DNA from 3 places in the Streptomyces sp. 17_S59 genome. Region 2 is predicted to be linked to each of the others. Evidence: riboswitches for the same ligand, from Rfam matches in the RefSeq annotation. Region 2 holds a riboswitch; each other region holds the start of a gene.
What was found. Region 2 has a riboswitch for cyclic di-AMP ahead of AC1Z4A_RS24885 (M23 family metallopeptidase). Riboswitches for the same ligand answer to the same signal wherever they lie in the genome.
Positions count from the first base shown of each region.

Region 1: it holds a riboswitch for cyclic di-AMP, as region 2 does, so the genes downstream of both, AC1Z4A_RS01570 (C40 family peptidase) here and AC1Z4A_RS24885 (M23 family metallopeptidase) in region 2, are expected to answer to the same signal.
Region 3: it holds a riboswitch for cyclic di-AMP, as region 2 does, so the genes downstream of both, AC1Z4A_RS14605 (M23 family metallopeptidase) here and AC1Z4A_RS24885 (M23 family metallopeptidase) in region 2, are expected to answer to the same signal.

Region 1 is NZ_JBXOWD010000001.1:344,008-347,270, forward strand. Features, by position in the region: gene AC1Z4A_RS01560 (aminoglycoside phosphotransferase family protein) at 1-556, opposite strand, end outside; gene AC1Z4A_RS01565 (MarR family winged helix-turn-helix transcriptional regulator) at 680-1,174, shown strand; gene AC1Z4A_RS01570 (C40 family peptidase) at 1,253-1,726, opposite strand; cyclic di-AMP (ydaO/yuaA leader) riboswitch at 1,731-1,895, opposite strand; gene AC1Z4A_RS01575 (endo alpha-1,4 polygalactosaminidase) at 2,129-3,034, opposite strand; gene AC1Z4A_RS01580 (NADP-dependent oxidoreductase) at 3,179-3,263, opposite strand, start outside.
Region 2 is NZ_JBXOWD010000001.1:5,458,774-5,462,036, reverse strand. Features, by position in the region: gene AC1Z4A_RS24890 (GntR family transcriptional regulator) at 1-673, opposite strand, end outside; gene AC1Z4A_RS24885 (M23 family metallopeptidase) at 878-1,681, opposite strand; cyclic di-AMP (ydaO/yuaA leader) riboswitch at 1,695-1,847, opposite strand; gene AC1Z4A_RS24880 (M16 family metallopeptidase) at 2,063-3,263, opposite strand, start outside.
Region 3 is NZ_JBXOWD010000001.1:3,299,061-3,302,323, reverse strand. Features, by position in the region: gene AC1Z4A_RS14610 (DEAD/DEAH box helicase) at 1-728, shown strand, start outside; cyclic di-AMP (ydaO/yuaA leader) riboswitch at 1,065-1,200, shown strand; gene AC1Z4A_RS14605 (M23 family metallopeptidase) at 1,212-2,297, shown strand; gene AC1Z4A_RS14600 (MFS transporter) at 2,488-3,263, shown strand, end outside.

The DNA of each region.
Region 1 (3,263 bases), 5.1 Mb from region 2:
CCATGGCCGATGCGCAGGTGCGTACCAGTTGCCGTTCGGCCGGGTCGTTGAGGGCGGGGACGGACTGCGCGACTTCGGCGAGCATCGCCGCCGCTACGTCCGACAGGCGGCGCAAGCCCTCCGGGGCCGGTACCGAGGACAGGCGGGCCAGCAGCTCTGCCAGGATCTGCAGGGCCGTGTGGTCGTCGGGGACCGAGGAGAGGGGGCGGGTCGCGTCCAGGCGTTCCAGTAGCTGGGTGGCGGTCGCCTCGTCGTGGTCGAGGAGGAGCACCATGCCGTTGCCGTCCCAGGTCCTGAGGCCTCGGGCGCAGCCTGCTGTCTCCTCGCGGGGCTGCTGGAGCTTGAGGACGGCAGGTGTGCCGTCGGCACGGAGAACGGGCAGGACGAGCGAGGCCATGCCGAAGGCTGACGGGCCGTCGGGGCGCAGGTCCCAGCGGTCGAGGAAGTCGGCGCCCAGGCGGGGCAGCCGGGCGAGCCAGGCGCGGGCCTCGGCGCCGTTCGCGCCGTAGGACACGGCAAACTCGTCGGGGACGTCGAGGGGAGTCGACGTGTTCATGAGAAGGTCTCCTTCGTGGGGTCCAGAGCCGGATACGACGGACGAAGGAGGCCGCGGGGGTGCCCGGTTGCCGGGCAGGCGTCAAAGCATGGGCCCACCGTAACGGAGCGCGAGAGGGACCAGGTGGCGGACAAGACGGAGATCGCGACGGCACGGCAGGCCGCCGATGACGGCCTGGTGCTGGCCTTCGGCCGGTTGCAGGGGGCGGCGAACCGGCTGGAGTACATCCTGGGGCGGGCGATCGAGGAGGAGTGCGGGATCAGCCATGCGATGTTCGAGGTGCTGCTGATCCTGGGCCGCGCGGGAGAGGCGGGGCTGTCCATGCGGTCCATCGCCCAGGAGCGGGTGCTCAGCACCGGGGGCGTCACCCGGCTGGTGGACCGGATGGAGGCGGTCGGCCTGGTCGTCCGGGACGCCGATCCGGAGGACCGGCGGGGCCGGATCGTGCGGCTGACCGCCGAGGGCGAGCGCACGGTGGTGCAGGCGGCGCGCGTCCACCGGGAGAACATCCGGCACTTCTTCCTGGAGCCGCTGCCCAAGGCGCACCGGGAGCGGTTCGCCGAGGATCTCAAGACCCTCAGCCATGCGGCACGGGATGCGCTGCCGCGCCTGCGGTAGGGCCGTCCAGCGCGACATGGCGCTGTGCGGGCCCGCCCGGTGTTCGCGCTCCGGGCGGGATCACGGCTGCACCGTTCGTCAGTTGACGCGGCCGTACCACACGCTGTTCGTCCACATCTTCTCCAGCCGCACCGACGCGCCGGGCTTCGGTGCATGCCAGATCTTGTTGCTACCCGCGTAGATCCCCACGTGGTAGACGTTGCTGCCCGAGTGGAAGAAGACCAGGTCACCGGGCTGGCGCGAGCCGCTGGAGAGGTGGCGGGTGGAGTTGTACTGGCTCTGTGCGGTGCGCGGGAGGGACTTGCCCACGCGCTTGAACGAGTACTGGGTCAGGCCCGAGCAGTCGAACCGGTTGGGGCCCGCGGCACCGTACTGGTAGGGCGAGCCCTGCTTGGCCGCGGCGACCTTCAGGGCCTGCTCGCCCGGGGTCGCCGCCGATGCTCCGGCGGCCAGGCCGGAGACGAGGACCGAGGCCGCCAGGGTGGCCGCGGTGAGGGCGGAAGCGGTACCGGCGCGGGAAACGAGCGCGGGTATTCGAGGCAACGCAGACATGCCAAAGCCCTTCGACATCCGCCTGCGAAAGATGACCTGTCGGGTTCGGGCTGCGAAGTTGCCCGGCCACCGTGGTGGCTTCACCCCAAGGACCACTGCCTTCGTGGTCCGTACTGCTTGGGTCTCCCGCTCCTGCCGATCCATCAATTGGGTTCCGCACCCGGTGCGGCGGCAGGACTCGGCGTCCGCCCGGGTCGCCCGCCTCTGTGACGGGATCTTGTGTTCGAGGAGAGATCCTGCACCATCGGGCAACCGGATTCGGCGCCGAGAGCGGAATCTGTGAACTTCTTCACTTCGGCCCGATTGCCGGAACCGGGCCTTTCCGGAATCCGCTCGAAAGGCCCTGTTCCCTGGTGGCGGCGGGGATTTGAGGGGCCGCCGGAACCATCCGGCGGCACCGTTTCAGCAGGGGCGGCGCCAGGCGTCGAGATCGAGCTTCTTCTGCATGGAACTGAGCCCGAGCCGCTTCGCCGTGGCACAGAAGTCGCCCGGCTCCAGGTCGTATTCGACGTGGAAGACCGCTTTGTCCTGCTTCACAAACGGCGTCAGCCGGTCGCACTCGCCGTACTGGGCGCACTGTTCGTTGACCGCGAAGTCGAAGTCCCCCACCAGCTCCGGGATCTGCTCCAGATCGTTCTTCAGACCGATGGCGAGACCGCGGTCATGGGCCAGTTTCACCAGCATCCGGTTGAAGGCCAGCTGATCATCCGCCCTCAGCAGAAAGCCGGTGTCGTTCCTGAAGCCCTCGGTCAGATCCGGCTCCACCGCGTCGAAGCCCTTCTGCCGGCACATGTCGAAGCGGTCCGCCAAGAGCGGCCGGAGAATGTCGAGACGGCGGATGTCCAGCCATTTCTCTCCTTCCCAGCCCTTGTTCTTCTTGCCCAGCAGCTCCTTGGGGAATTTCTTCTGGTCCGGCCGGAAGTCCTCCCAGGCACCGGCGTTGATATAGCAGATCACCTTCCGCCCGCGGGCGTGGAGTTCGGCCACGGTCTTCGCGGAATTCTCGAAGCCGTCGATGTCGTAGACGGGGACGTCCACGGAGATGTCGGCCGAGCCGCCGAGCTGCCACTGCCAGAGGGTGCCCGGCTTCGGCTGCCAGCGGGCGGACGCCGACGACGGCGACGAGCCGGATGCCTCAGGCGATCCCGTGGACCCGGGCTTGCCGGAGGCGCCGGGCCGGGCCGTCGTACGGTCCCCGTCCGGGTCCGGCCCGTCGTCCTCGGAAGAGGAGGAGCAGCCCGCGAGCACGAGCAGCAGTGCGGCACACAGCGCCGCACTCGTCCGCTTCCCCGTTATTTTCCCCGTCACTTTCCCGCCACTTTCCTGTTGCCTTGCCCGTCAACTTCCCTGCCATCGTGCCTCTCCCGGCACTTCGGCCCACATCAGCGGTACCGTACGCCAGCGGTTGACCCCGTCCTGGGCACCGTGCAGTGCGTCCCGGCACCCCCGGCCTCACACCACGGTCAGCACGATCTTCCCCTTCAGATGCCCGTGCTCGCTGGCGCGGTGCGCCTCGGCGGCCTCGGACAGCGGGTAC
Region 2 (3,263 bases):
CGTGTTTCGGGTGGTCCGCCCGGCGCATCCGGTAGGTGCCGGGCGAGCGCCCGGCGCGCACCGCGGCGAGGGCGCGCGCCCGCTCCGCGTCCCGGCGGGCCACGGCGTCCACGAGCGCCCCGCACGTCTCCCAGTCCGCCACCGGGTGCAGCGGCGCCTCGGGCGCGTACACCCAGGCGATCTTGCGGCGCAGCTGGGTGAGCAGCGTGGCGAGGCTGGGGCTGCCGGAGGCCTGGGCGAGGGTCTCGTCGAACCAGTCGCCCAGGGGGCGCAGATCGCCCGTGCGGCCCGTGCGGGCCCGGTCCCGGCCCAGCCGGACCAGCCCGCGCAGGACCTTGAGGTGGGCGTCGGTGCGCCGCTGCGCGGCCCGCGCGGCGCCCAGCGGCTCCAGCAGGGCGCGAACGTCGAGCAGGTCGGCGGCCTCCTGCTCGGAGGGCTCCGCCACGCAGGCGCCGGCGTGCCGGCGGGTGGTCACGAAGCCCTCGGAGGCCAGGGTGCGCAGGGCCTCGCGGACGGGCACCCGGGAGACGCCGTAGCGGCGGGCGAGGAGTTCCTCGACGAGCCGGCTGCCGGGCGGGAAGACGCCGGAGACGATGTCGTCGCGAATCGCCGTGCACACGGCGTGCGTGGAAATCCGGCCGCCCTCACGCCTGTCTTCGCCCTCGCCGTTCACGCACGCGACTCTATGGCAAACTCCGGGAATTTCCGACGGCGCCTTATGGCCAAGGATATTTTCCGGCCAATGCGGCTGCCGGGCCGCTGGATATGAGCCGCCATCGGACAAGCCTGAGCCCGTACCGGACACGGACCGACGGAAAGGACCCCGGCCGGGGCCGGGGTCCTTCGCAAGCTCGTGTGCGGCTCCGCCGCGCGCCGGCTACAGGTCGACGCCGTGCGAGCGCAGGTAGGCGACCGGGTCGATGTCGGAGCCGTAGGTGGGGGCCGTGCGGGCCTCGAAGTGCAGGTGCGGGCCGGTGACGTTGCCGGTGGCGCCGGAGAGGCCGATCTGCTGGCCGGGGGTGACCGACTGGCCGACGGACACGTCGATCGACGACAGGTGGCCGTACTGGGTGTAGGTGCCGTCGTTCATCTTGATGACGACGTTGTTGCCGTACGCGCCGCCCCAGCCGGCCTCGACAATGGTGCCCATGCCCACGGCGTGCACGGAGGTGCCCGACTCGGCGTGGAAGTCGACGCCGGTGTGGCTGCCGGAGGACCACAGGCCGCTGGAGGCCTTGTAGCCGGTGGAGACGTAGGAGCCGTCGATCGGCATCACGAAGGTGTTGAGGCGCTTGCGCTCGGCCTCGCGGGCGGCGCGCTCCTTGGCGGCGCGCTCCTCCTCGATCTTGCGCTTGGCCTCTTCGGCGCGCTGCTTGGCGTCGGCGGCCTTCTGCCGGGCGGAGACCTCGGCCTGGTGGCGGGCGGCGGCCTCGTCGGCGGCGCTGCGCTGGGTCTCGGCCTGGGCGTCGACGTTGTCGGCCATGACGTCACCGATGACGATGGCCTGGTTGAGGCCGGTGTCCTCGGGGCGGTGGGTGTCGTCGGAGGCGGCGAAGGCCGGGGCGGCGACTCCGGCGACGACGCCGGCGGCCGTGAGGGTGGCTATGCCCGCCACGTTGGCGCCCACGCGAACGGCGCGGCCCGGACGACGGTGTTTCCCGGTGGGACGGGTGAACGACATGGCTGTCGCTATCCTTTCCTTCCTTCTCGCCTACCGGGTTAGCTGACGGGTTCGGAGCAGGAAGGTCTCCTACGGCTCCCTCGTGAAAGGGGGCCGATTCACCCCAGGGGACGTGTGGGTCCCCGGCTCCCCTTGCTCGCGCTCGGGGACTCGGCGATGACTGCCCGGGGCCGCGGTTGCGGCTCCGATCTGACGGACAGCCGCCCTGACGCTAATCCGCGTCAGATTCGAACGGCAAACAGAACGCAGCTTTTATGACGTACGCCACACGACCAACACGCAACCACTGCCTGAAATTGGACATAAGGGAGGCGCGTGGGACTCGGTGAGCCCACGCGCCTCCCTGGTGCGCCGGGGTACGGCTGCCGGCTTGAGCAGCCGTCAGGCCGTGACGACCGTCACGGGGCCGATGCCCAGCGCCTTGACCGGCTCCGTGATCTCGGCCGCGTCGCCGACGAGGACGGTGACCAGGCGGTCGGCCGGGAAGGCGCTCACGACGGCCGCGGTGGCCTCCACCGTGCCCGTCTCCGCGAGGCGTTCGTACAGCCGCGCCTGGAAGTCGTCCGCCAGGTGCTGCTCGACCTGGTCCGCCAGCGTGCCCGCGACGGCCGCCGCCGTCTCGTACTTCAGCGGGGCGACCCCGACCAGGTTCTGCACGGCCACGTCGCGCTCGGCCTCGGTGAGGCCCTCGGCGGCGAGCGTGCGCAGGACCGTCCAGAGGTCCTCCAGCGCCGGCCCGGTGTTGGGGGTGTCCACGGAGCCGCTGATGGCGAGCAGCGCGGTGCCCGTGCCCTCGGGGCCGGAGCGCAGCACCTGGCCGAAGGAGCGGACGCCGTAGGTGTAGCCCTTCTCCTCGCGCAGGACCTTGTCCAGACGGGACGTCAGGGTGCCGCCGAGGCAGTAGGTGCCGAGCACCTGGGCGGGCCAGACGCTGTCGTGCCGGTCCGGTCCGGTGCGGCCGATGAGCAGCTGGGTCTGGACCGCGCCGGGCCGGTCCACGATGACGACGCGGCCGGTGTCGTCGCCGCCGACCGCCGGCACGGGCCGGGGCTCGGCGGGGGCGCCCGTCCAGGCGCCCAGGGTGTCGGCCAGGACCTGGTCGAGGTCGATGCCGGTGAAGTCGCCGACGACCACCGCGGTCGCGGTGGCGGGGCGGACGTGCGCCTCGTAGAAGGCCCGCACGGCGGCGGCGTCGATGCGCTCGACGGTCTCCTCGGTGCCCTGCCGGGGACGGGACATCCGGGAGTCGGCCGGGAACAGCTCGGCGGACAGGGCCACGGCCGCGCGCCGGGCGGGGTTGGCCAGCTCGTGCGGGATCTCGTCCAGGCGGTTGCGGACGAGGCGCTCGATCTCGTCGTCCGGGAACGCGGGGGCGCGCAGGGCGTCCGCGAGCAGGCCGAGGGCCTTGGCCAGCCGGGAGGCGGGGACCTCCAGGGAGAGGCGGACGCCGGGGTGGTCGGCGTGCGCGTCGAGAGTGGCGCCGCAGCGCTCCAGCTCGGCGGTGAAGTCCTCCGCGCTGAGCTTGTCGGTGCCCTCCGAGAAGGCGCGCGCCATGATCGTCGCCACGCCGTCCAGGCCCTCG
Region 3 (3,263 bases), 2.2 Mb from region 2:
GCGCGGTCGTCACGATGGACCACCACCTGCTGCACGTCGCGGACATGGACGCGAAGAAGGACACGGTCACGCGCATCGCGGCCCGCGCCGGGCGCGTGATCATGTTCGTGGACACCAAGCGGGGCGCCGACCGCCTGGTCAAGCGGCTGCTGTCGCAGGGCGTACGGGCGGCGGCGCTGCACGGCGGCAAGAGCCAGCCGCAGCGCAACCGGGTGCTCGACCAGTTCCGTACGGACCAGGTCACGGCCCTGATCGCGACGAACGTGGCGGCGCGCGGCATCCACATCGACGGCCTGGACCTGGTCGTCAACATAGACCCGCCGGTCGACCACAAGGACTACCTGCACCGGGGCGGCCGCACGGCACGGGCGGGCGAGTCGGGAACGGTCGTCACGCTCGTACTGCCGGAAGAGCGGCGTGAGATGAGCCGGATGATGGCCACGGCGCAGATCACCCCGAACACGGCCCGGGTCCACCCGGAGGACCCGGAACTGGCCCGCATCACGGGCGCCCGCGAGCCGAGCGGAATCCCGGTGACGATCGCACCTCCGCCCCAGCCGCAGCCGAAGCAGAAGACGAAGCCGAACGCGATCTCGAAGCGCACGGACACCCCGTCCCGCTCCCGCCGCCGGCCGCGCCCGGGCGCCCAGCAGCCGGACGCCCCGCGCAGCGAGGGCACCCAGGCGCGCCGTCGGCGCCCCCGCCGCCCCTCGTCGAACAACGGCTGAGCCAACGCCGGACGGGCTGGAAAATCCAGCCCGTCCGGCGCTTGAGGACCGGGGGTCCGGGGGCGGAGCCCCCGGTTACGGGAAGGGGCGGGGTGGGGAAAGACCGCCGGAGGCCGACCCGCCCCCACCGCCCCACCGCCCCGCCACCCACCCCCGTACCGTCCGTATTCATCCGCATGCAGAGCCATAACAACTGACGAACGCTCAGTTCGCACGAACTGCAAAGACTCCCCAAGAGCGTTGTGGATTCACGCTTTCGGCTTGGATTTCGGCCGCCGTGTCTATTAACGTTCGATAACGCAGCGCGGTTGTTGTCACCGCCGCAAGGGGCGGCGCCGTGCGCCTTCGCCGAATCCCGTCGGTGGAACCGGGGAACCACACTCTGGGGTGAGTCGGGCCGCACGCCGGCCCGTAGGGGACCTTCCTGCTCCGAACCCGTCAGCTAACCCGGTAGGCGAGTAGGAAGGAAAGGAGTGCGCCTCCGTGGCGTCCAACATGCCTGCTGACGACGGCAGTTCGTACGACCCCCTGTATGACCCCTCGTACGCCCCCTCCGAGGAGACCGCGGCCCCGGCCGGCCGGGGCCGGCACCGCGTGGTGAAGCAGCGCGGCGGCACGATGGCCCGCAGCGGTGCGGTGCTGGGCGTGGGCATGATCGCGGCCGTCGGCGCGGGCGGAATGGCGAGCGCCCAGGAGCGGCAGGCGGCGCCGATATCCGTGCCCGATCTGGCGCAGAAGATTCCGGGAGTCGGCTCGCTGATAGGCGGCGAGGAGAACGGGCATTCGGATTCCGCCGCGCAGGGCGCAGCAGCGGACGGGACGGCCGTCGTCCGGGACACGGCGGATGCGGGCGAGGCCCTGCGCAACCGGATCCTCCAGCAGGCGGAGCACCAGCAGGCCGCGGCCGACCGGGCCGCGGAGGAGGGCGAGCTGCACGCGGCGGCGGAGCGGCAGCGGCAGGCCGCGGCGGAAAGAGTCGAGGCCCACAAGGCGGAGCAGGCGCAAGCGCAGCAGGCGCAGCAGGCGGAAGCAGCGGCAGCGGAGGCCCGGCAGGAGCAGGCCGGGCACGGACAGACCCACCCCGCGGCGGGAGCGGCAGCCGAAAAGCCCTCGGCCGCCGGGGAGTCCGGGGCGGAGGACGCCTCCGAGGGCGCGTCCAGGACCTCCGCGTCCGGCTCGTACGTCCTCCCCGTGGCCTCGTACACCCTCACCGCGGGCTTCGGCCAGGCCGGGAACATGTGGTCCGCGAACCACACCGGCGAGGACTTCGCGGCCCCGACCGGCACCCCCGTGAAGGCGGTGTCCGGCGGCACGGTCACCCAGGCGGGCTGGGCGGGCGCGTACGGCTACCGGATCGTACTGACGCTCGACGACGGCACCGAGGTCTGGTACTGCCACCTGTCGTCGATGGTCATCACCTCGGGCCAGGTCGGCACCGGCACCGTCATCGGCCGGGTCGGCGCGACCGGCAACGTCACGGGCCCCCACCTGCACCTGGAGGTGCGGCCGGGCGGCGGCTCGCCGGTGGACCCGCTGCCCTGGCTGCGGGCGCGAGGACTCCAGCCGTAAGGGCCGTCCGGCCGTAAGGGCAGCTGTAAGAGGAGCCGCCCGGTCGTAGGAGCCGTCCACTCGTATGAGCGCTCCCGTCCCGGGACGGCTCCTGCAACCGCAGCGAGGCAGTCGGGCGACAATCGCATAAGTCGTCCTATTAGCCCTGATTCCCGTGAATGTTCTGAGTTCGATCGGGAAATCAGAGAACGTGACGACGACTGCGAGGACGATCACCACGTCCGTGCCCGCCCGCCTGGACCGGCTCCCCTGGTCCCGGTGGCACTGGACCGTGGTGATCGGACTCGGCACGGTGTGGGTCCTCGACGGCCTCGAAGTCACCGTCGTCGGCAACATCGCCGGCCGCCTCTCCGAGCGGGGCAGCGGCCTGCCCATCACCTCGGGCGGCGTGACGGGCCTCGCCGCGGCGCTGTACGTGGCCGGGGCCTGCTCCGGAGCGCTGTTCTTCGGGCGGCTGACGGACCTGTTCGGCCGCAAGAAGCTCTTCATGGTCACGCTCGCCGTCTACCTGACGGCCACCGCGCTGACCGCGCTGTCCTACTCCTCCTGGTGGTTCTTCGCCTTCCGCTTCTTTACGGGCTTCGGCATCGGCGGGGAGTACGCGGCCATCAACTCCGCGATCGACGAGCTGATCCCGGCCGCCTACCGGGGCCGCGTCGACCTGATCATCAACGGCAGCTTCTGGCTGGGCGCCATCGCGGGCTCGCTGCTGTCGATACTGATGCTCGACACGAGCATCTTTGCGAAGGACGTCGGCTGGCGGCTGACGTTCGGGCTCGGCGTCGTCCTGGGGCTGGTCATCCTGTTCGTACGCCGCCATGTGCCGGAGAGTCCGCGCTGGCTCTTCATCCACGGCCGGGGAGAGGAAGCCGAATCGCTCGTCACCGCGATCGAGCAGCGCGTCACGGCGGAGCGGAAGACCGCGCTCCCGCCGGCCAAAGGGCGCTTCGCCATCCGCCAGCGCAA